3 regions of the Kocuria arenosa genome follow, and region 1 is predicted to be linked to each of the others. Evidence: riboswitches for the same ligand, from Rfam matches in the RefSeq annotation. Region 1 holds a riboswitch; each other region holds the start of a gene.

Region 1 (7,305 bases):
CCGTGCCGATCCGCTGCGGGGCCTCGAAGCGGTGGGCCGTCGTCCACGGCTCGGCCCAGTCCAGCCGGGACGCCTGGTCCTCCCAGAACGCGATCCGGGCCTCGTCGGAGACGAGCGCGGGATTCGGGGTGGGGGAGGAGGGATTGCTCCAGCTCTGGCTCACGGTGCTGCGGTCCTTTCCTGTCGGCACGGACCCGGCCTGCCCGGTTCCTGCCTGCTCGGTTCCAGTCTGCGCGAGATCTGTCCGTGCGGTTCGTGCTCGCACGGCCGCCGTCCGCCCGGTTCCTGCTCGCACGGCTCCTGCTCGCCCGGACGGGTCCACGGTGCCAGGCGCACGTGTCAGGCCCATTTCTTGACGGCCCACTTCTCGAACACGCCCAGCAGCGCGTCCGAGGCCTTGCCGAGCACCGCCAGCAGGACGATCGCCAGCAGCAGGCGGTCGGTGCGGCCGTTGTTCTGCGAGTCGGTGAGCAGCCAGCCCAGGCCCATGGACGCCCCCAGCAGCTCGGCGGCCACGAGGAACAGCCACGCCTGGGCCAGGGCCAGGCGCAGCCCGGAGATCACCGACGGCATGACGGCCGGCAGCTGCACCGTGGTGAGCAGGCGCAGCCCGTGGAGCCCGAAGGCCCGTGCCGCCTCGAGGAGGTTGCGGTCCACGTGCTGCAGGGCCGCGGAGACGGTGGTGTAGACGGGGAAGAACGCACCGATGGCCACCAGCGTGACCTTGGAGTCCTCGCCGAGACCGATCCACAGCAGCAGCAGCGGCACCCACGCCAGGGACGGCACCGCGCGGAACGCCCCGATCGTGGGGCCCACCAGCGTGGAGCCCCAGCGGGAGAGGCCGATGAAGGACCCGGCCACGAGTCCGAGCCCCGCGCCGATCAGGAAGCCGATCAGCACGCGCTGGGTCGAGATGCCCACGTGGGTCCAGAGGTCCCCGCCGGCCAGCAGGCCGATCCCGGCCTCGAGCACCGCGAGGGGGGCCGGCAGCTGCACGGCGCTGAAGACCCCGGCGGTGGACAGCACGTGCCACAGCACCAGCAGCGCCGCGGGCAGCAGCAGGCCCAGCACGGTGCGCAGCAGCGGCCGCCGCCGGGGGGCGGCCGCTGCTGCGGGGGCGTCCTCGACGCGCTCCGCCTCCGCGGCGGGGCTCAGCGGCTGCGTCACTGCTGGCCCCCGACCAGCTCGGCCGCGCGGGAGGCGTCGGCGTTCTCGGCATAGGAGCTCTCCACGATGCTCCCGAGCGCCTCGTCGATCTGCTCCTGACCGGCCACGTCGTCGGACTCGACGAAGATCGGCCCGACCTTCTCCAGGACCGCCAGCTGCTCGTCGCCGGGCACGTGGTCGATGTCCAGGTTGGTGCGCTCGAGCACCTTCCCGGCCACCGACAGCTCGATCCCGGCCGCCTCGGAGAGCAGCTGCGCGGTCTCCTCGGGGTTCTCCTGCGCCCACTCCCGGGCGTAGGCGTAGACGTCCACCACGGTCTGGGCGGCCTCGGGCTGCTCCTCGAGGAAGCTCTCGTGGGCGTTGAGGAAGCCGTAGGTGTTGAAGTCGACGTTGCGGTAGAACAGCTCCGCGCCGTTCTCCTCCGCGGCGGCCATGATCGGGTCGAGCCCGGACCAGGCGTCCACCTGGCCGTTCTCCAGGGCGGCCCGGCCGTCCGCGTGCTGCAGGTTCTGGATCGTGACGTCCCCGGCGTCCACCCCGGCCTCATCGAGGGCCTGGAGCAGGAAGAAGTACGGGTCGGTGCCCTTGGTCGCGGCCACGGTGCGGCCCTCGAGGTCAGCGACCTCCTGCACCTCGCTGCCGGCGCCGGTGACCAGGGCGGACCACTCCGGCTGCGAGTAGAGGTCGATCACCTGGATCGGGGTGCCGTTGCTGCGGGCCAGCAGCGCCGCGGAGCCGGCGGTGGAGCCGATGTCCACCGCCTCCGCGCGCAGCGCCTCGTTGGCCTTGTTCGACCCGGCCGACTGCACCCACTCCACCTCGATGCCCTCCTCGGCGAACGCGGTCTCGAGCCAGCCCTTCTCCTTGATCACCACGGAGAGCGGGTTGTAGGTGGCCCAGTCCACGCGGACGGTGCCGTCCCCGGCGGCCTCCGCGGGGGCCTCGCCGGAGCCCTCACCGGCCATGCACCCGGTCAGGCCGAGGGCCAGGACGGCGGCGAGCGCGGGGATCGTGCGGACGGAACGCTGGGGCAGGGCCATGGCGGAGCCTTTCGGGGTGGGCGGACGGTGCGGGGCGTCGCGGGCGGGCGCCGCGACGGGTCCGGGAAGAGGAGTGGGAGCGGGCCGCGTCAGCGGGTCGCGGGGTGGTGGGTGTCGACGCCGAGGTGGCCGAGGAGCTGCACGCGCAGCTCGGCGAGGACCTCGGAGGCCCGGTCCCGGGGTCGCTCGCCGGGGACGGCGAGGATCGTGCTGATCGAGGCGGGAGCGGTGGGTCCGGTCCGGCCCAGGACCACGATCCGGTCCGCGAGCTGCAGCGCCTCGTCGACGTCGTGGGTGACGAGCAGGACGGTGGTGGGCTGGGCCGCGTGGATCGTGAGCAGGAGGTCCTGCATCTTCAGGCGGGTCAGGGCGTCGAGCGCGCCGAAGGGCTCGTCCAGCAGCAGGACCCCGGGAGTGCGGGCGAGGGCCCGGGCCAGGGACGCCCGCTGGGCCATGCCGCCGGAGATCGCGCGGGGACGGTGGCCGGCGTGCGCGGTGAGCCCGACCAGGCGCAGCAGGTCGTCGATCACGGCGTCCCCCTCGTCCCGGGGGAGCCCGCGGGGCAGGCCCAGGCGGACGTTCTCGCGCACGGAGCGCCACGGCAGCAGGCGGGGCTCCTGGAAGGCGACCGCGCAGCGCGGGTCGATCCCGGACACGGGGGTGCCGTCGATGAGCACCCGGCCCGCCGAGGCGGTGTCGAGCCCCGCCGCCGCCCGCAGGAGCGTGGACTTGCCGCACCCCGAGGGCCCCAGGACCGCCAGCACCTCGCCGGGCCGGGCCGTGACGTCGATGTCCTGCAGGACGTGGTGCGTCTCGCGGCCGGACGGGAAGGCCTTGCCGACGTGCTCGAACGCCACGGAGAACGCGCGCTTCGGGGTGCCCGGCGCGGCGGACGGCGCAGAGCTCAGCAGAGAAGTGCTCATGATCAACTCCATCGGTCCTGGCATTAGCACCTCGCACGGAGGATCAGACGGATCCGTGCCGGTTGCTGCGACGTCGACGAGCCAGGTCTCTCAGCCGCTCCGGATGGTGACGTCACCAATTGAACGTCCTCGGCGTGTTCCCTGGCAAATCCGTCGCATCCGTGATCGTCGCGACACATCGCTGGCACGCGCGACCTCCGTGCCCCACCATGGACCCATGACGAGCCGCAGAACCCCGGGCCGGGCGGACCTGGTGCGCGACGCCTGCACGGCGATCGGCGCGGTCCTCGACGGCCTCGGCGACGACGACTCCTGGGCCGCCACGGGGTGCACGGGGTGGTCGGTCCGGGACCTCACCCACCGCTGCACGATGGACGCGCAGCGGGGGCTGGTCGCCCTGCACACCCCCACGACCGCCCGCCCGGACCGGGACGCCGCCACCTGGTGGGCGGACCGGGGCGGCGACCACGCGGGAGTCGCCGAGGGGCGGCGCCAGGCTCGCGTGGCCGCGTCCATGGTCCTGGACTGGGAGCCGGTGCGCGCGCTCTACCGGGAGACCGCCCGGGCGCTCGTGCACGCGGCGGGGCACTGCGGCAGCGGCGGCGCCGTCCGCACCCAGGGGCACGTGCTGCGCGTCGAGGACCTGCTGAGCGCGCTCACGGTGGAGGCCACGGTGCACCACCTGGACCTGATCCAGCACCTCGACGGCTCCCCGGGCCCCGCCGTGGACGGGCTCGCCGAGGTCCGCCGGGTCCTCACCGACCTGTGGGAGCGGGAACCGCTGGAGCACTGGAGCGACGAGCACTTCGCCCGCGTGGGCACCGGCCGGGCGGAGCTGACCGCCCAGGAGCGCGCGGAGCTGGGCGCGCACGCGGACCTCCTGCCGCTCTTCTCCTGACCCCCTCCCGCACGGGTCCGGTCGCCGGCACGTGCGACCTCGCGCAGGGGAGGGCTCCGTGCCAGGCTGGTGCCATGAGCCGCAACGCCCCCGCCGTCATCGACCGCCTCATGACCCGGCCCGGCCGGTGGGCGGTGGTGGGACTGACCGGCAACACGGCCCGTCCTGCGCACTCGGTCGCCCGGCAGATCCGGGACGACCTCGGCATGACGATCATCCCGGTGAACCCGAAGGGCGAGCCGGTGCACGGCGAGCCCGGCCACCGCACGCTCGCCGAGGTCCCGGGGCCGATCGACGTGGTGGACTGCTTCGTCAACTCCCGCCGCGTCGGCGCGGTCGTGGACCAGGCCATCGCCGCGGGCGCCGCGGCGGTGTGGCTGCAGCTGGGCGTCGTCGACGAGGCCGCGGCCGCCCGGGCGGAGCGGGCCGGCCTCGACGTCGTCATGGACACCTGCCCCCTGATCGAGCTCCGCTCCCTGCTCCGGCGCGGCTGGACCCTGGACCCGGGCCGGACCCCGCGGCTCGCCCCGCCCGCCTGAGCTGCTCGCCCCGTCCACCCGCTCGAACGGCACCGTTTCGGTGCGGCGGGGGCCGCGCGGGGGTTGCGCCGGGTCCGGGACGACCCGCTAAGCTGTCCTGCGACGACGATGACGAGTCCCGACGCGAAGCTCTGGCTGGTCGGGCGGCAACCCTCTCCCGTAGCGGGGTGCCCCAGATGAACATCGGGCCGCGGTGCACGTGCTCCGCGGCAAGTACGGCGCCCACCAGTGCGTCGGACCCGCGAGCAGGTCTCCACGACGCACGGGCGCGGGTCGGCATCGACCCGGGAGGAACACCCATGAGCAAGCGCATCGCCCTGAACGCCTTCGACATGACCTGTGTGGGACACCAGGCCCCCGGCTTGTGGAAGCACCCCCGTTCCCGGGCGGACGAGTACAACACCATCGAGTACTGGACGGACGTCGCCCAGCTCCTGGAGAAGGGGCTCTTCGACGCGCTGTTCCTCGCGGACGTCGTCGGGTACTACGACGTCTACCAGAACTCCGCGGCCCCGGTGATCCGGGACGCCACCCAGATCCCGGTCAACGACCCCTTCATGCAGATCTCCGCGATGGCGGCCGTGACGAAGCACCTCGGCTTCGGCGTGACCAGCGCGATCACCTACGAGCAGCCGTACCCGCTCGCCCGGAAGTTCGCGACCCTCGACCACCTCACGAAGGGCCGGATGGGCTTCAACGTGGTGACGTCCTACCTGAAGTCGGCCGCCGAGAACCACGGGCTGACGGAGCAGATCTCCCACGACGAGCGCTACGAGATCGCCGAGGAGTTCATGGAGGTCTGCTACAAGCTCTGGGAGGGCTCCTGGGAGGACGGCGCGGTCAAGCGCGACCGGGTCAACGGGGTCTTCGCCGACCCGGCGCTCGTCCACCCCATCCAGCACCACGGCAAGTACTTCGACGTGCCGGGCATCGGGCTGACCGAGCCGTCCCCGCAGCGCACGCCGCTGATCTTCCAGGCCGGGGCCTCGTCCCGCGGGCGCGCGTTCGCCGGCCGCCACGCGGAGGCGGTCTTCGTGGGCGGCATCCGCCCGGACCTGACCCGCGTGGTCACCGACAAGCTGCGCGACGAGGCGCAGGCGCAGGGCCGGGACCGGGACGACCTCAAGATCTTCGCGATGCTGCACGTGATCGTCGACGAGACCGATGCGAAGGCCGAGCAGAAGCGCCGCGACTACGAGCGGTACGCGGACACCGACGGCGCGCTGGGCCTCGTGGGCGGCTGGTCCGGCGTGGACCTGGGCCGGTACGACGAGAACGACGTCCTGGAGTACATCAGGACCGACTCGATCCAGTCCTTCCTGACCCCCTTCACCACGGCCGACCCCCACAAGAAGTGGACGGTCAAGGAGGTCGCGAAGCACATCTCGATGGGTGGCATGGGCGTGCCGATCGTCGGCTCCCCGCAGACCGTGGCGGACGAGCTCGAGCGGTGGATCGACGACGGCGGGCTGGACGGCATCAACCTCGCCTACCACGTGTCCCCGGGCTCGTTCGAGGACTTCGTGGAGTGGGTCGTGCCGGAGCTGCAGAAGCGCGGCCGCTACCGGATCGGCTATGAGGGCACCACGCTCCGGGAGAACCTCTACGGCGCGGGCCAGACCAAGGTGCTCGGCACCCACCCCGCCGCCGCGTACCGGGGTGCCTACGCGGGCCGGCCGTCCGCCGCGGACACCCCCGCCCGCGCACTGGTCCTCTGACGCCCGCCCGGTGACCCCGGGACGCCGTCGGCGCCGGGGTCGCGAGGCGCCCGCGCCGGGGCCACCGGGCGGGAAGCGCACGAGGGGCCCCGCACCGGGGGCCCCTCGTGCGCTCCGGGTCAGGACGCCGGTGCGGCGCTCCATCGCAGCAGGGCCGCCACGTCCGTGCCGTGGGGCAGCGCCCCCGGCGGCACGAAAACGGGGCGGCCGTCGGTCAGCACCGCGGCGCGCACCAGGGCCGCGTCGGCGGAGACCCGGCCGAGCACGCCGGCGCCCACGGCCTCCGACTCCTGGACGGCGATCCACGGCTCGGCGTCCAGGGCGATGAGCTCCTGCTCCGTGTCCAGGTGGGTGTCGTCGATCAGCAGCGTCTCCGCCTGGGCCTGCTGCAGGGCCGAGACGACGGGCTCCATCCCCGAGACGGCGGTGGGGTCGGGTCGCCCCTGCTGCTCGGCCAGCCGTTCGAGCAGACCCTGCTGACGGTGGGCCACGACCTCCGCCACGCGCTCCTCGACCTGGTGGTCGAAGTCGGCGGACTTGCTGCCCTCCGCGCGGGTGTTGGCGTCGACGACGCTCAGCATCGCCCGCGTCGCCTTGGACAGCTGCTCCTCGACCAGGCCCCGGGCCCGCAGGTCCCCGGCCAGGACCACGAGCTGCGCCCCGCTCTCGGCGACGACCTTGTCGATCTGCTCGGCCACCTGCTCGGTGTTGCGCCGCCACACGTCCTCGGTGTGCCGCTGCCAGCGTCCCTGCGACCAGCCGCCCCCAGGGAACTTTTTCAGGTGCTCGGTCTCGCCCGCGATCTGCTGCTCGTCCCCGGCCCGGACGCGGCTGGCGTGCTGCAGGCAGATCTCGCCGCCGTCCCGGCCCACCTCGGCGACCACGTAGGGGAAGTCGTCCGGGCGGTGCCGGAACAGGGGAGTGAGGTCGGGGACGTCCTCCACCTGGATGACGCCGCGCCCGGCCCGGAGGCCGGGGAGGACCTCGTCGATCTCCACGGTGCCGTCGCGCACCAGCAGG
Region 2 (7,305 bases), on a different contig from region 1:
GGGTGCCGGTGCTCATGCGCCCCAGGATAGTGCCGTCCGCGGCGGGCCGCCGGGTCAGGAGACGTCGGCGAGCGCGCGGTCGAGGTCCTCCAGCTGGTCCTCGACGTCCTCGATGCCCACCGAGAGCCGCACCAGGTCCACGGGCACGGCCAGCGCGGTGCCCCGGACGGAGGCGTGCGTCATCTCCGAGGGGTAGCAGATCAGGGACTCCACCCCGCCCAGGCTCACCGACAGCGAGTACAGCCGGGTGCCCTCCGCCACCGCGCGGGCCGCGGCCTCCCCGCCGGCGAGCCGGAAGGAGACCATCCCGCCGAAGCCGCGCATCTGCACGGCGGCGAGCGCGTGGCCGGGGTGCTCGGGCAGCCCCGGGTAGAGCACCCGCGAGACCTCCGGGCGCTCGAGGAGCCACTCGGCGATCCGCTGCGCGTTGTCCTGGTGGCGCTCCATCCGCAGGCTCAGGGTCTTGAGCCCGCGGGCGGCCAGGTAGCTGTCCTGAGGGCCCGCCACGGCGCCGGCGGCGAACTGCTGGAAGCCGACCGCCTCCGTGAGCGGGGCGCCCCGCCACTCGGCCGTCCCGACGACCACGGCGCCGCCGAGCACGTCGGAGTGCCCGCCGATGTATTTGGTGGTGGAGTGCACCACGGCGTGCGCGCCGAGCTCGAGGGGGTTCTGCAGGTACGGGGACGCGAAGGTGTTGTCGACGACGAGCAGCGCCCCAGCGTCCCGGGCCAGCTGCGCCCAGGCCGCGACGTCGGCGATGCCGAGCAGCGGGTTGGACGGCGTCTCGAGCCACAGCACCCTCGTGGCGCCGGGCCGCACGGCCGCGCGGACCGCGTCGAGGTCCGTGATCTCCACGGGCGTGTGCGCGATCTCCCACGGGGCGAGGACCGTGGTGATCAGCCGGTTGGTGCCGCCGTAGCCGTCGGCGCCGAGCACGATGTGGTCGCCCGGGCGCAGCACCGCGCGCAGCAGGGCGTCCTCGGCGGCGATCCCCGAGGCGAACGCGAACCCGCGCTCGCCGCGCTCCAGGGCCGCGAGCTGCTCCTCGAAGCCGCTGCGGGTGGGGTTGGAGCCGCGGCTGTACTCGTGCCCGGCGCGCAGCACGTTGATCCCGTCCTGGGCGAACGTGGAGGTCTGGTAGATCGGCGGGATGACCGCCCCGGTCAGCGGGTCGGGCTCCTGGCCGGCGTGGACGGCGGTGGTCGTGAAGCCCCGGTGGCGGGTGCGGGTCTCGGTGGAGGACGTCATGGCGGTGCTCACTTCCGGGAGGTCTGGACGGTGGCGACGACGGTGTCGAGGGCCTGGCCGAGGTCGGCCACGAGGTCCTGGGGGGACTCGAGGCCGATCGACAGCCGGATCGTGGTCTCGGCGATCCCGCCGGCCCGGCGCTGCTCGGGGGTCAGGCGGCAGTGCGTCATCGCCGCCGGGTGGGCCACGAGGCTGCGGGTGTCGCCGATGTTGGCGACCAGCTTGAACAGCCGCAGCGCGTCGATGAACGGGCCCACGGCGTCGTCCGGGGCGGCGAGGTCGAAGGAGAACACGGAGCCGGTCCCGCGCGGGAAGTCGCGGACCGCGATCCCGGCGCCCGGGTCCCCGGGCACGCCGGGGTGGTGGACGCGGGCGACGGCGGGGTGCTCCGCCAGGAACTCGGCCACCTCCAGCGCGGAGGCCGTGTGGCGGGCCACGCGCAGGTCCAGGGTCTCGGTGCCCTGCAGGATCTGGCTGGCGTTGAACGGGGACAGCGTGGTCCCGAGGTCGTGCACGTACTTGGCGCGGACGAGGTGCAGGTAGGGGCTGGCCCCGGCGCACTTGTCGACCAGGCTCAGCCCTCCCCAGCGGGCGCGGGCCCGGGTGAACTGCGGCCACTTGTCGGGCCGCGCGGACCAGTCGAAGGTCCCGCCGTCCACGACCGCCCCGGCGAGCGCGTTGCCGTGCCCGCCCAGGAACTTGGTGGCCGAGTGCACCACGATGTCGGCACCCTTCTCCAGCGGCCGGTACAGGGCCGGGGACGCGAGGGTGTTGTCGACGACGACGGGCACCCCGGCGGCCCGGGCGACGTCGGCGATCCCGGGCAGGTCCGGGAGGGTGGCCAGGGGGTTGCCGATGGACTCGAGCAGGAACGCGCGGGTGTCGGGGCGCACGGCCGCGGCCCACGCCCCCGGGGCGGTGGGGTCCACGAAGGAGACCTCGATGCCGTAGTCCGCGAAGGAGTCGGTGAGGAGGTCCACCGTCCCGCCGTAGAGCTTCTCGGAGGCCACGAGGTGCTTGCCGGCGCCCTGGCCGAGCAGTGCCAGCAGCGCGACGGCCACGGCGGACTGCCCGGAGCCGGTCGCCACGGCGCCCGCGCCGCCCTCGAGGTCGCTGATCCGCTGCTCGAGCACGGCCACCGTGGGGTTGCCGGTGCGGGTGTAGGTGAAGCCCGCCCGGGTCTGCGCGAACATCTGCCGGGCCGCCTCGTAGTCCGGGAACTCGAACGCCGCGGTCTGGTAGATCGGCACCGTCAGGGTGCGCTGGGTGACCTGGTCGTGGGTGCCGGCGTGGATCTGCCGGGTCGCGAGGTCGTGGTCGGTCACGGGGGTGGACATGGCGCTGCTCCTGTGCGCTTGCTCTTACCCGCACCGGTCATCCGCGCCGGCCCGGTGGGCACGCCGCGGAAGATGCAGGCCGCTTCCTCATCCGAACCACCCAATGAGCATGGGGTTGGTGCGTGACCAAGTCGGAGCTTGGCGGTCACGTCTCGTGAAGCTGGAACAACACTATGCGCAGAGGTAGTGGGTGTCCCTCCGCGACGGAAGATGACGACCGTGACGGTTCATGACGCCGGCCGTGCGCGGCGGACGTGCCGGGCCCGGGCGTCAGGCCCGCGTGTCGATGTCCTCGAAGATCAGGAACGTCTGGGTGTCCACCACGCCGGGCAGCTGCTGGACGTGCTCGAAGATGACCTGGCGCAGGTGCACGGTGTCCACGGCCCGCACGAGGAGCATGACGTCGAAGTTCCCGCCCACCAGGGCGATGTGGTGCACGGCCGGGATCGCCCGGAGCTGGGCGCACAGCTCCCGCCAGGTGTTCTGCTGGAGCTTGAGCGTCACGTAGGCGGAGGCCTGCAGGCCCGCCCGCACCGGGTCGATCACGGTGCTGAAGCGCAGGATCACCCCCTCGTCCCGGAGCCGGTTGATCCGGGCGTAGGCGTGGGCGCGGGAGACGTGCACGGCCGCGGCGATCGCGGTCACCGACTGCCGGGCGTCCCGGGACAGCTCCGCGAGGATCTTCCGGTCGGTCTCGTCCAGCGTCACGGGCGTCGAGGGCACGGCGGGCTCCTTCGCGGCGGGTCGGTCGCAGCGTCCGGAACGCGCCGGACGAATGCGTGTGCTCCACGCCACACTAGAACATTTCGTCCACGCACAGTGCACTGTCTGTCTCAGTCTTCTGCATTTTCCCGGTTCTGTGGATACGAACCATGCCGGGTTCCCATACTGGGGAGACAGAGCTGCACCAGCCTTCCTGCCTCCCCGGGCCCGCGAGCGGACCGGGGACCGACCGAGGGGACACCATGAGCCAGACCGTCGAGACCCCCGGGGACCCCATCCTCCGGGCCTCCCAGACCTTCGGCATCACGCCGGAGCAGTACATGCTCCCGGCCCGCGGCGAGATCCGCATGGTCGACCCGAGCGGGAGGCTGCTCGCCCCCGAGGAGCAGGGCACCGGCCCCGGCCACGAGTACCCGCTGCCCGCCCGGGACGTCCTGCTGGAGGCCTACGAGAAGCTGGTGGTCGGGCGGCGGGTCAACGACCAAAACTCCGCCCTGGTCCGCCAGGGCCGGATGGCCGTCTACCCGTCCAGCCACGGCCAGGAGGCCTGCCAGGTGGCGGCCGCCCTGTGCCTCGAGGAGGGCGACTGGCTGTTCCCCACCTACCGGGACACCGTGGCGGTGATGACCAAGGGCGTGGACCCGATGCAGGTCATGGCGATCTTCCGCGGCGAGTGGCACGGCGGCTACGACCCGTACGAGCGCTGCGTGGGCATCCAGTCCACCCCGCTCACCACCCAGCTGCTGCACGCGGTGGGCGTGGCCCACGCCGCCAAGCTGCGCGGCGAGGACACCGTGGTCCTGGCGATGTGCGGCGACGGCGCCACCAGCGAGGGCGACTTCCACGAGGCCCTGAACTTCGCGGCCGTGTTCAAGCTGCCGGTCGTGTTCTTCGTGCAGAACAACGGCTACGCGATCTCCGTGCCCCTGTCCCAGCAGTCCGCGGCCCCGAGCCTCGCCCACAAGGCGGTCGGCTACGGCATGGCCGGCGAGCGCGTGGACGGCAACGACCTCGTGGCGCTGCTCGCCACCCTGCGCCGCGCCGTGGACCTGGCGCGCTCCGAGTCCGAGCCCCTCCTCGTCGAGGCGCACACCTACCGCATGCAGGCGCACACCAACGCCGACGACGCCACGCGCTACCGGGACGACGCCGAGGTGCAGGAGTGGATCGCCAAGGACCCGGTGACGCGGATGCGCGCCTACCTCGGCGCCGAGGGCGTGCTCGACGACGTGGCGGAGCAGCGCATCGCCGCCGCCGCCGAGGACGTCGCCACGGTGCTGCGCGACGGCATGAACGCCGACGTGGAGATCGACCCGCTCGAGCTGTTCCGTCACGTCTACACCGAGCAGACCCCGCAGCTCGCCGAGCAGGAGCAGTTCCTGGCCGCCGAGCTCGCCCGAGAGGAGACCGGACAGTGAGCACCCTGCACGCCCCCGCCCCGGCCGGCGGGGCCCGGGCGGTCAGGCCCGCCACCTTCGCCCAGGCGCTCAACACCGCTCTGGCCGACGCGCTGGCCGCCGACGACGCCGTCGTCGTCTTCGGCGAGGACGTCGGCACCCTCGGCGGCGTCTTCCGCATCACCGACGGGCTGACGAAGCGCTTCGGCCGCACCCGGTGCTTCGACACCCCGCTGGCCGAGTCCGGGATCGCCGGCATGGCCGTGGGCATGGCGATGAACCGGATGCGCCCCGTGATCGAGATGCAGTTCGACGCCTTCGCCTATCCGGCCTTCGAGCAGGTCGCCTCGCACATCGCGAAGATGCACAACCGCACCCGCGGCGCCGTGCGCCTGCCGATCGTCATCCGGATCCCGTACGCGGGCGGCATCGGCGGTGTGGAGCACCACTGCGACTCCTCCGAGGCCTACTACGCCCACACCCCGGGCCTGAAGGTCTTCACCCCCGCCACGGTCGAGGACGCCTACCTCATGCTGCGCGAGGCGATCGACTCCGACGACCCCGTCGTGTTCTTCGAGCCCAAGAAGCTCTACTGGTCCAAGGCCCCCGTGGACCTGGCCGAGCTCAAGGACCGCTACGAGAACCGGTCGCCCGAGCGCCGGGAGGGCCGCGCCGTCGTCGCCCGCGCCGGTGAGGACGCCACGATCCTGGCCTACGGGCCGTCCGTGCCGACCGCCCTGGCCGCCGCCGCGGCCGCCGCCGGCGAGGGCCGCTCGCTCGAGGTCGTGGACCTGCGCAGCATCGTCCCGTTCGACGACGAGACGGTCGCCGCGTCGGTGCGGAGGACCGGGCGGGTGGTGGTCGTGGCCGAGGCCCCGGGCTTCGCGTCCGTGGCGGCCGAGATCGCGGCCCGCGTCCAGGAGCGCTGCTTCCACTCCCTGGCCGCGCCCGTGCGCCGCGTGACCGGGTTCGACATCCCGTACCCGGCGCCCAAGCTCGAGGAGCACTACCTGCCCGGCGTCGACCGCATCCTCGACGCCGTGGACGACCTGCAGTGGGAGGACTGACCATGACCGTGAAGACGTTCACCCTGCCGGATCTCGGCGAGGGACTGACCGAGGCCGAGCTCGTGAGCTGGCTCGTGCAGGTGGGCGACACCGTCGCCGTGGACCAGCCGATCGCCGAGGTGGAGACCGCCAAGTCCGCCGTGGAGGTGCCCTGCCCGTTCGCCGGGACCGTGCACCAGCTCCACGGCGCCTCGGGGCAGACCCTCGACGTGGGCGCGCCGTTGATCTCCGTCGACACCGGGGACCGGGCCGGCACCCCCGCCCCCCAGGGCGGCGGGCCCAAGGGCGGGCAGTCCTACCGGGAGGAGGAGCGCGCCGGGGCGGACCCCGCGGCGGCCGCCGAGGCCTTCGTGGCCTCAGGGGGTTCCGGGGCCTCGGACGACGACGCCGGATCGGGCAGCGTGCTCATCGGCTACGGCACACCCGCCGGCAACACGGCCGGGCGCCGGCGCCGGCCGAAGCGGGCCGGCTCCGCCGCCGGTGCCCCCGCCGCTTCCACCGTCGGGTCTGCCTCCGCGCAGGCGGCGGAGCAGACGGCGGCCCAGGCGGCGCAGGCCGCGGGTGCCGCCCACGACGCGATGGCCTCGGCCCCGCGCCTGGCGCCCACGGTCGTCTCGCCGATCGTGCGCAAGCTCGCCAAGGACCGCGGCGTCGACATCTCCACCGTGCGCGGCTCGGGCCCAGGCGGGCTCATCCTGCGCCGCGACGTCGTGGCTGCGGCGGACGCCCCCGCGGTGCCGGCGCCGCGGGAGAGCACCGCCCCGTCGTCGCCCCTGGCCCCGGAACCGTCCGGCGCGGCACCGTCCGCCGTGGTGCCGTCCGCCGTGGACGCCCGCACGGGGCTCGGGGTGGCCGAGCGGCTCCCGGTCTCCGGGATCCGCAAGGTCATCGGGCAGGCCATGACCCGCTCCCGCGCCGAGATCCCCGAGGCGACCGTCTGGGTGGACGTGGACGCCACGAAGCTCGTGGAGCTGCGCGCCGAGCTCAAGGCGCAGGACCCCGCGACCGCGCCGGGGCTCATGGCCCTCATCGCGCGGTTCGTGCTCGCAGGCCTGGCCCGCCACCCCGAGCTCGCCACCCGGATCGAGACCCTCGAGGACGGCAGCCAGGAGATCGTGCGCTTCGACGGCGTGAACCTGGGCTTCGCGGCGCAGACCGACCGCGGGCTCGTGGTGCCGAACATCCGCAACGCGCACACCCTCAGCGCCCGCGGGCTCGACGCCGAGCTCCGGCGTCTCACCGAGCTCGCACGCGCCGGCAAGGCCGGCCCCGCCGAGCTCTCCGGCTCCACGTTCACCCTCAACAACTACGGGGTGTTCGGCACGGACGGGGCCGCGGCGATCATCAACCACCCGGAGGTCGCGATCCTCGGGATCGGCCGGATCATCGACCGCCCGTGGGTGGTCGACGGGCAGCTGGCCGTCCGCAAGGTCACCCAGCTCTCCCTCGCGTTCGACCACCGCGTGTGCGACGGCGGGGCCGCCGGCGGCTTCCTGCGCATGGTGGCCGACGCCGTGGAGAACCCGGTGTCGG
Region 3 (7,305 bases), on a different contig from region 1:
GGGCGGTCGCCGCGGTCCTGGGTCTCGGGGCCTCGTTGGCGGATCTGGTGGCCGCCGGTTCCCCCGGCGGGATGCTGCACCGCCCGGCGGCCGCCTGGGTAGGCGCCGGGGCGCCGGTGCTCGGAGTCGCCGTGCTGCTCGGGGTGGCCTGGGTCGGTGCCGTGGACCTGTTGCGCGGGCTGGGACCGGTGGGGGTGTCCCCGGAGCGGGCGGTATGGGTGTTGCCGCTGCCCGGGGCCGGGGCGCAGGAACCGATCCGCAGTGTGCGCCGGATGCTGTGGGTGGCGGCTGCGGCCGGGGCGCTGTTCGGTGGCACCGGCCTGCTGCTGCTGCGGGGCACCGGGCTGACGGCCGGGTGGGGTATGCCGTGGTGGGAAGCGGTAGCGCAGCTGGTGTGCTGGGCCGGCCTGGGGGTCAGCGCCGTCGGGGTCGCGGTCTGGGCCCAGACCGCCGGCGGGGCGCGAACGCCGCCGCGGTCCCGCCCCTGGGCGGGCTGGTTCCTGGCCCTGGGGGCTGTCCTGGTCGTGCTGTCCGGGACCCGGGACGGGGCCACCGGCCGCTGGGATGTCGTGCCGCCCCTGTGGGCCGGGGCAGTCGCAGGCGCACTGGCGGTGGTGGCCGGGCTGTTCTGGGTCTGGGCGCTGCGGCGGGCCCGGACCCTGGACGGGGTGCAGCTGCGGGCGGCCGGGGCGCGGACCCGGCACCTGAGCAACGCCGTGTCCCTGCTGTCGGCCCAGGACCTGACCGCCGCCTTGGCCCCGGCCACGGTGACCGGGGTGCGGGGACTGCCGGGGAGCACACCGGGCTGGGTGTCCGGGCCGCGCACGGTGGTGCTGTTCGCCTCGCTCACCGCCCTGCGGACCAGCCGGTGGCGGGCCGGGCTGGCCGTGGACCTCGGGCTGACCGTGGTGCTGCTGGACGCCTTCGCCCACACCATGGTGCTCGCCGGCTGGGCTGCGCTGCTGCTGGTGGGCTACCGGGGCCTGGGCCGCGGCACGGCCTATCTGGCCGATCTGCGCGCCGGGGCCGCCGCCGAACGGAACCTCCCGATCGCCCCCACCGCAGCCGCCCTGATGCACCTGGTGGTCCCGTGCGCGCTCAACGCCGCGGTCCTGGCCGCGGTGGCACTGCTGGCCGGGCTCGCGGCCGGCACCAGCTGGGGAGAGCTGATGCTTCTCGGTGCCGTGGTCGGGACCGGTATCGGCGCGGTCGGCCTCTACCGGGCTCTGGCCCCGGAACCGGACCACACCCAGCCCCCGATCGACACCCCCCTGGGACCGGTGCCCGTAGCCCAGCTGATCGGCTACAGCCGGGGGCTCATCCTGGTGCCCGCCCTGCTCGCGGCACCCGCCACCGTACTGCTTCATCCCGCCACCTGGCCGGCAGCCCTGGTAGCCGCACTCGCCCTGGCGGCCACCGCCGTGGCCCTGGCGATCAGCACCGACCGGAAACACTGAGGCCCAAATCCTGAGGGCCACGGCCGAGCCGAACCACACCTACCAGGCTCACGAAGTGCGATAGGGGTTGGTCATACGCCGCGGGTTGCCACGGTCGAAGAGCGGGGCCGGGGAGAGCCCTCCTGTGGTGGTGGAGGACGAATCCGATGGCTCCGTGCACGGCTCCCGGGATCCAATTGACGCCGTTCACCACGCCGTTGATGACGCCACCCCCAGGCGGGCGTCATCTTCTCCGCGCACAACGCCCTCGACGACGCCCTGGTCTTCCGCCGGGACATCACTGAGCCCACGATGAGGGCCGGGCGGCCGGCCGTCACAACCTGTCACAAACCCGGCCCGACGTCGGCCGAGCGCGACCGCCCGGCCCGAAGATGTCCCGACGTGTGGTTTTGTGACAACCGACCCCACCGTCCGTTGGACTATAGAGCCGTCCATCGAGTGGGATGAGCGCACCACACCATCCAGAGCGGCCGAGAGATCTGGCTCGACGACGCCGCAGCAACCAGTCAGCCGACCCTGGGACACCGGGACCGGCGGGCACGGTGCTACCGCCAGGACCGATGGAGGATCGAATGAATCACCACGCCACCCAACAGGTCCACGCCGGCTACGAGCCCGAGGCCCCCTACTGGCCGGTGGCCGTGCCCATCCACCAGACGGCGGCCTACCGCTTCCCCGATCACGCCACGGCCGCCTCGATGTTCCGGCTGGAGACCCCCGGGTTCACCTACAGCCGCACGGGCAACCCCACGGTCGCCGTGTTCGAGAACCGACTGGCGGCCCTGGAGGGCGGGATCGGGGCCATCGGCACCGCCACGGGACAAGCCGCCGTCGCGCTGTCCCTGCTGACCCTGCTCCACGGCGGCAAGCACTTGGTCGCCTCCAGCCAGCTCTACGGCGGGACGGTGGACCTGCTGACGGACACCTTCGCCGACTTCGGCATCGAGGTCACTTTCGCCGACCCGGCCGACCCGCAGGCCTGGGGCGCGGCGATCCGGCCGGACACCCGCGCGTTCTTCCTGGAGTCCATCACCAACCCGCTGGCCACCGTGCCGGACCTGCCGGCGCTGGCGGACATCGCCCACGCCTCCGGGGTCCCGGTCGTGGTGGACAGCACCTTGGCGACGCCGGTCCTGTACCGGCCACTGGAACATGGTGCCGACGTGGTGGTGCACTCCGCCACGAAGTTCATCGGCGGGCACGGGGCCGTCCTCGGCGGGGCGATCGTGGACGGCGGCACCTTCGACTACGGCGCAGCCCCGGAGCGGTGGCCCCAACTGACCCGGCCCAAGGCCCGCTACGGCGGACAGGCACTCATCGACCGGCACGGCCGCGGCGCCTACCTGGCGCTGGCGCGCAGCAAGTTCCTGCACGACCTCGGCCCCTCCCTCGCCCCGGCCAGCGCCGCCCAGTTCATCCAGGGCCTGGAGACCCTCGCCGTCCGCATCGCCCGGCAGGAGGAGACCGCGCGAACGGTCGCCGAGCACTTGGCCCGGCACCCCACCGTCGGGCGCGTCCACCACCCGGCGATCCCCGGACACCCCAGCGCCGCCCTCGCCGAGAGGGACTTCCCGCACGGCACCGGCTCGGTGTTTTCCTTCGACCTGGCCGCCGGCCCCGAGGCCATCGGCCCGTTCATTGACGCTCTGGAGCTGTTCCAGCTCGTGGCCAACATCGGGGACGTGCGCTCCCTGGTCAGCCACCCGGCGACCATGACGCACTGCCGGCTCACCCCCAACCAACGCCGGGCCGCGGGCATCACTGAGACCACGATCCGGCTGTCCATCGGACTGGAGTGTCCCGAGGACCTGATCGCCGACCTCGACCGGGCGCTGGCCACCGTACCGGCCTCGGCCCTGACCGGGGAGGCGCGCTGAGATGACCCTCCTGAACGACACAGCACAGACGGACACTGCGCCGACGGCCCGTCGGGGCTTCAACACGATAGCGGTGCACGCCGGCCAGGCACCGGACCCGCTGACCGGGGCGGTCGTGCCGCCGATGTACCAGACCAGCACCTTCGTGCAGGACGGCATCAACGTGCTGCGCGGCGGCCACGAGTGCAGCCGGGGGTCCAACCCGACCCGGACCGGTCAGCGCCGCGTCACCGCCGCGGCCCGGGGAATCGGCAGCCCGGAGGCCCGGATCGACGTCGTCTGGGCAGCGCCGGGGGTGCCAGGAGCATGACTGAGGCGACTTTCGGGAGGGCAGTGCACGAGCAGCAGGGAAGGACGTTCGAGATGAGTACGGACCTGGGAGGCAGGCCCTCGGTCCACAGTGAGGAATCGATGCATCAGACCACCAGGACGAACGACTTCACGTTCGGTATCAGCACGACCCGCTTCGATGAGGACTACTGCCCGTCGTCCAGTTCCCGAGGCACGACGAACTTCGCGAACCTGGCCCGCGGCGAGAACCGTCGGCAGAACCTCCGAAACACCCTGACAATGATCAATAGTCGCTTCAACGACCTGGCCCACTGGGACAATCCCAGCCGGGATCGCTATGCCGTGGAGATCGAGATCGTCTCCGTGGACCTGCACTTCGCCGCCGACGGCGACGACGCGGTGTTCCCCCTGATCGAGGTCCTCGACGTGCAGATCCTCGACACGCTGTCCAATGTGCACATCGGCGGGATCGTGGGGAACAACTTCTCCTCCTACCTCCGGGACTATGACTTCAGCGTGGTGCTGCCGGAACACCACGCGAAGGCGTCCCGGTCCAGCATCCCCAATGACTTCGGCGAATTGCACGGGAAGCTCTTTACGCACTTCCTGGACTCCGATGCCTACCGCGAGCGGTTCCCCCAGCCGCCCGTGATCTGCATCAGCGTCTCGAGCACCAAGACGTATCGTCGGCTCGAGAACCACCATCCGATCCTCGGGGTCGAGTATCGGCAGGATGAATCCTCCTTGACGGATCGATACTTCGAGAAGATGGGACTGCGGGTCCGCTACTTCATGCCCCGCGGCGCGGTCGCACCCCTGGCGTTCTATTTCCGGGGCGATCTCCTCAATGACTATTCCAGCCTGGCACTCATCGGTCTCATCAGCACGATGGAAGCGTTCCAGAAGATCTATCGCCCGGAGATCTACAACGCCAATGCGGCGGCTGGTCGGATCTACCGGCCGAGCCTGGAGAGCCGAGACTACTCGGTGACGCAGATCGCCTACGACCGCGAGGAGCGCAGTCAGCTGGCCCTCATGCAGGGGAAGTTCACGGAGGAGCACTTCGTGAAGCCACACCAGACCCTCCTGGAGCAGTGGGCCGCGGCCCACTCCGGACGAGAGACGGAGAAGCACCGATGAACACCCTGTTGCCCACCACCATCGTGGGCAGCCTGCCCAAGCCCTCCTGGCTCGCGGAAGGTGAGACGCTGTGGTCCCCTTGGAAGCTGGACGGCGAGGAACTGCGCGAGGGCAAGCGGGATGCGCTGAGCCTGGCCGTGGACGAGCAGCGCCAGGCGGGTATCGACATCGTCAGCGACGGCGAACAGACCCGTCAGCACTTTGTCACCACGTTCATCGAACACCTCAGCGGCGTCGACTTCGAACACCGGAAGACGGTGCGGATCCGTGACCGCTACGACGCGAGCGTCCCGACGGTCGTCGGCGCGGTGGGCCGTGAGCGGCCGGTTTTCCTCGACGACGCGAAGGCCCTCCGCGCGCGGACCAGCCAGCCCATCAAGTGGACGCTCCCCGGTCCCATGACCATGATCGACACCCTCTACGACAAGCACTACAGGAGTCGCGAAAAGCTCGCCTGGGAGTTCGCGAAGATCCTCAACCAGGAGGCCAAAGAGCTGGAGGCGGCGGGCGTCGACATCATCCAGTTCGACGAGCCTGCCTTCAACGTGTTCTTTGACGACCTCAAAGAGTGGGGCGTGACCGCACTGGAGCGAGCGGCCGAGGGACTGCGCAGCAAAACGGCCGTGCATATCTGCTACGGCTACGGCATCAAAGCCAATACCGAGTGGAAGGCGACGCTCGGGTCGGAGTGGCGCCAGTATGAGATGTCATTCCCGCTACTCCAGCAGTCGACGATCGACATGGTCTCCCTGGAACGCCACAACTCCCGCGTCCCGGTCGAGCTCATCGAGCTGCTCCGAGGTAAGCAGGTGATGGTCGGGGCCATCGACGTCGCCAGCGACGCGATCGAAACCCCGGAGGAAGTGGCCAGCACCCTCCGGCAGGTGCTCCGGTTCGTCGATGCGGACAAGCTGTATCCGAGCACCAACTGCGGCATGGCGCCACTGGCTCGACAGGTTGCGCGAGACAAAATGATCGCTCTCGCTGCGGGTGCGGAGATCATCCGAGCGGAACTCTCCGGAGCGACCCCCTCGAAGTGACGGCCAACCAGGGCGTTCAAGACCCGGCGGTGAGCCCCGCCTGACGCCCGAATGAATCGTCCCCGTTTGCGGCCTCGGGAACGGACGGGACTAAACTGCCGCCCAAGCCCACTGTCCGACGTGCTGAAGTGCCAAGACGGACCTATCGTCATCACGGGCACCATCCTGACTTGCCCAGGGCGGTAGTCCACGACCCGGCCATCGGGGTACCTGCGGGTGTTGCCGCTCTTGAAATGGTTTCAATAGTTTCTCCAAGGCAGTCGCCGGGCGCAGATGACAGTGATGGCCAGGGCGACGACAGCGGTGCCCTGCCCGGCGGGGTCGGCAGCGGCGATCGCGCGGGCATCTGCCAAGACACTGGGGCGGGTGGAGGCGGCCATGGGCACACCTTAGAAGACATCCAGTCGGGGTAACGCACCACCGCTTTACATATGGCCGGTTACCGGCCAATTTCCCCGAGAACGACGTTGTAGTAGGGGTTCCGCTTGCGGACATGGTGGCCAATGGCTGCAGTTGTGGGGCCATCGGAATCGAGCCGCCTCACTCCAGAGATGGCTCGATTCCGATCGATGGGTTAGCAGCAACTGGGCTGTTTGGTCGCGGGCTCACTGTCACTCAGCGGCGTGGGCTGGGCGTTCGTGGTGCAACAGGTGCCATCGCCAGCCACCGCGGACTGCTCAGGATCGGTCTTCCCTTCCAGGTCCGGGCGGGCGTCGGCTTTGACGGTGTAGACCTCCCACGGTTCCTTGCCCGGACCGGTGACCCAGACCTTGTCCTGGACGGCGTAGCAGCAGGTGGTCTCCTCCTCGGGGCGGGTATCCAGCCCGGCGTCGGCCAGCTGGTGTGCGGCGGCGTTGACAACCTCGATACTCTCCACTTCCACCCCGAGGTGGTCCATCCGGGTCTCCTCCCCGGGGTCGCCCTCGAGCAGGACGAGCTTGAGCGCAGGTTCGGTGATGGCGAAGTTCGCGTAGCCGGGCCGGCGTTTGGCCGGGGTGGTGTCGAACAGCGTGGAGTAGAACGCGATGGAGGCCTCGAGATCGGCAACACGCAGGGCGAGCTGGACTCTGGACATGGTTGGTTCCCTTCTTAAAGGTACGGCGCATCCTCAGATATAGATCACCGTCGATGTCTTAATGTTGCCTCCGGCATCGACAGAGGTCAATATAGATCTATGTCTATTTCTGGTGACGATTCCTCGGCGACGGCGACCGCCTTAGTCTGCTGCGCTCCGCTGTCGCGGGAGCCGTTGGGGCGGGAGCGGGCGGAGCAGATCGCCCCGTTGCTGAAGGCTTTGGCCGATCCGGTGCGGTTGCAGCTGATGTCGATGGTGCTCTCCCACCCCGGTGGGGAGGCGTGTGTGTGCGACCTGCTGCCGGCCTTCGAGCTGTCTCAACCCACGATCAGCCACCACCTCAAGGTCCTGCACGAGGCCGGGCTGCTGGAGCGGGACAAGCGCGGGGTGTGGGTGTACTACCGCACCCACCCTGAGGCGCTGGA

Evidence for each region. A riboswitch is a leader RNA that binds a small molecule or an ion and turns the genes downstream of it on or off. The one in region 1 is predicted to bind S-adenosylmethionine.
Region 2: another riboswitch for S-adenosylmethionine. It lies ahead of ACFYE3_RS16350 (O-acetylhomoserine aminocarboxypropyltransferase/cysteine synthase family protein); the one in region 1 lies ahead of ACFYE3_RS00895 (LLM class flavin-dependent oxidoreductase).
Region 3: another riboswitch for S-adenosylmethionine. It lies ahead of ACFYE3_RS08910 (O-acetylhomoserine aminocarboxypropyltransferase/cysteine synthase family protein); the one in region 1 lies ahead of ACFYE3_RS00895 (LLM class flavin-dependent oxidoreductase).

What each region holds. Positions count from the first base shown of each region.
Region 1 is NZ_JBHZTA010000001.1:184,067-191,371, forward strand. Features, by position in the region: gene ACFYE3_RS00865 (AMP-binding protein) at 1-163, opposite strand, end outside; gene ACFYE3_RS00870 (ABC transporter permease) at 340-1,167, opposite strand; gene ACFYE3_RS00875 (aliphatic sulfonate ABC transporter substrate-binding protein) at 1,164-2,207, opposite strand; gene ACFYE3_RS00880 (ABC transporter ATP-binding protein) at 2,297-3,130, opposite strand; SAM riboswitch class I at 3,136-3,240, opposite strand; gene ACFYE3_RS00885 (maleylpyruvate isomerase N-terminal domain-containing protein) at 3,348-4,028, shown strand; gene ACFYE3_RS00890 (CoA-binding protein) at 4,103-4,567, shown strand; SAM riboswitch class IV at 4,675-4,789, shown strand; gene ACFYE3_RS00895 (LLM class flavin-dependent oxidoreductase) at 4,867-6,285, shown strand; gene ACFYE3_RS00900 (baeRF2 domain-containing protein) at 6,405-7,305, opposite strand, start outside.
Region 2 is NZ_JBHZTA010000011.1:65,443-72,747, reverse strand. Features, by position in the region: gene ACFYE3_RS16360 (sulfurtransferase) at 1-16, opposite strand, end outside; gene ACFYE3_RS16355 (cystathionine gamma-synthase) at 55-1,248, opposite strand; gene ACFYE3_RS16350 (O-acetylhomoserine aminocarboxypropyltransferase/cysteine synthase family protein) at 1,257-2,585, opposite strand; SAM riboswitch class IV at 2,624-2,745, opposite strand; gene ACFYE3_RS16345 (Lrp/AsnC family transcriptional regulator) at 2,856-3,308, opposite strand; gene ACFYE3_RS16340 (thiamine pyrophosphate-dependent enzyme) at 3,551-4,726, shown strand; gene ACFYE3_RS16335 (alpha-ketoacid dehydrogenase subunit beta) at 4,723-5,772, shown strand; gene ACFYE3_RS16330 (dihydrolipoamide acetyltransferase family protein) at 5,775-7,305, shown strand, end outside.
Region 3 is NZ_JBHZTA010000004.1:116,570-123,874, reverse strand. Features, by position in the region: gene ACFYE3_RS08915 (hypothetical protein) at 1-1,457, shown strand, start outside; SAM riboswitch class I at 1,912-2,024, shown strand; gene ACFYE3_RS08910 (O-acetylhomoserine aminocarboxypropyltransferase/cysteine synthase family protein) at 2,030-3,334, shown strand; partial or broken gene ACFYE3_RS08905 (PLP-dependent transferase) at 3,336-3,572, shown strand; gene ACFYE3_RS08900 (DUF1852 domain-containing protein) at 3,746-4,765, shown strand; gene ACFYE3_RS08895 (methionine synthase) at 4,762-5,805, shown strand; gene ACFYE3_RS08890 (hypothetical protein) at 6,045-6,185, opposite strand; gene ACFYE3_RS08885 (ArsI/CadI family heavy metal resistance metalloenzyme) at 6,380-6,880, opposite strand; gene ACFYE3_RS08880 (metalloregulator ArsR/SmtB family transcription factor) at 6,980-7,305, shown strand, end outside.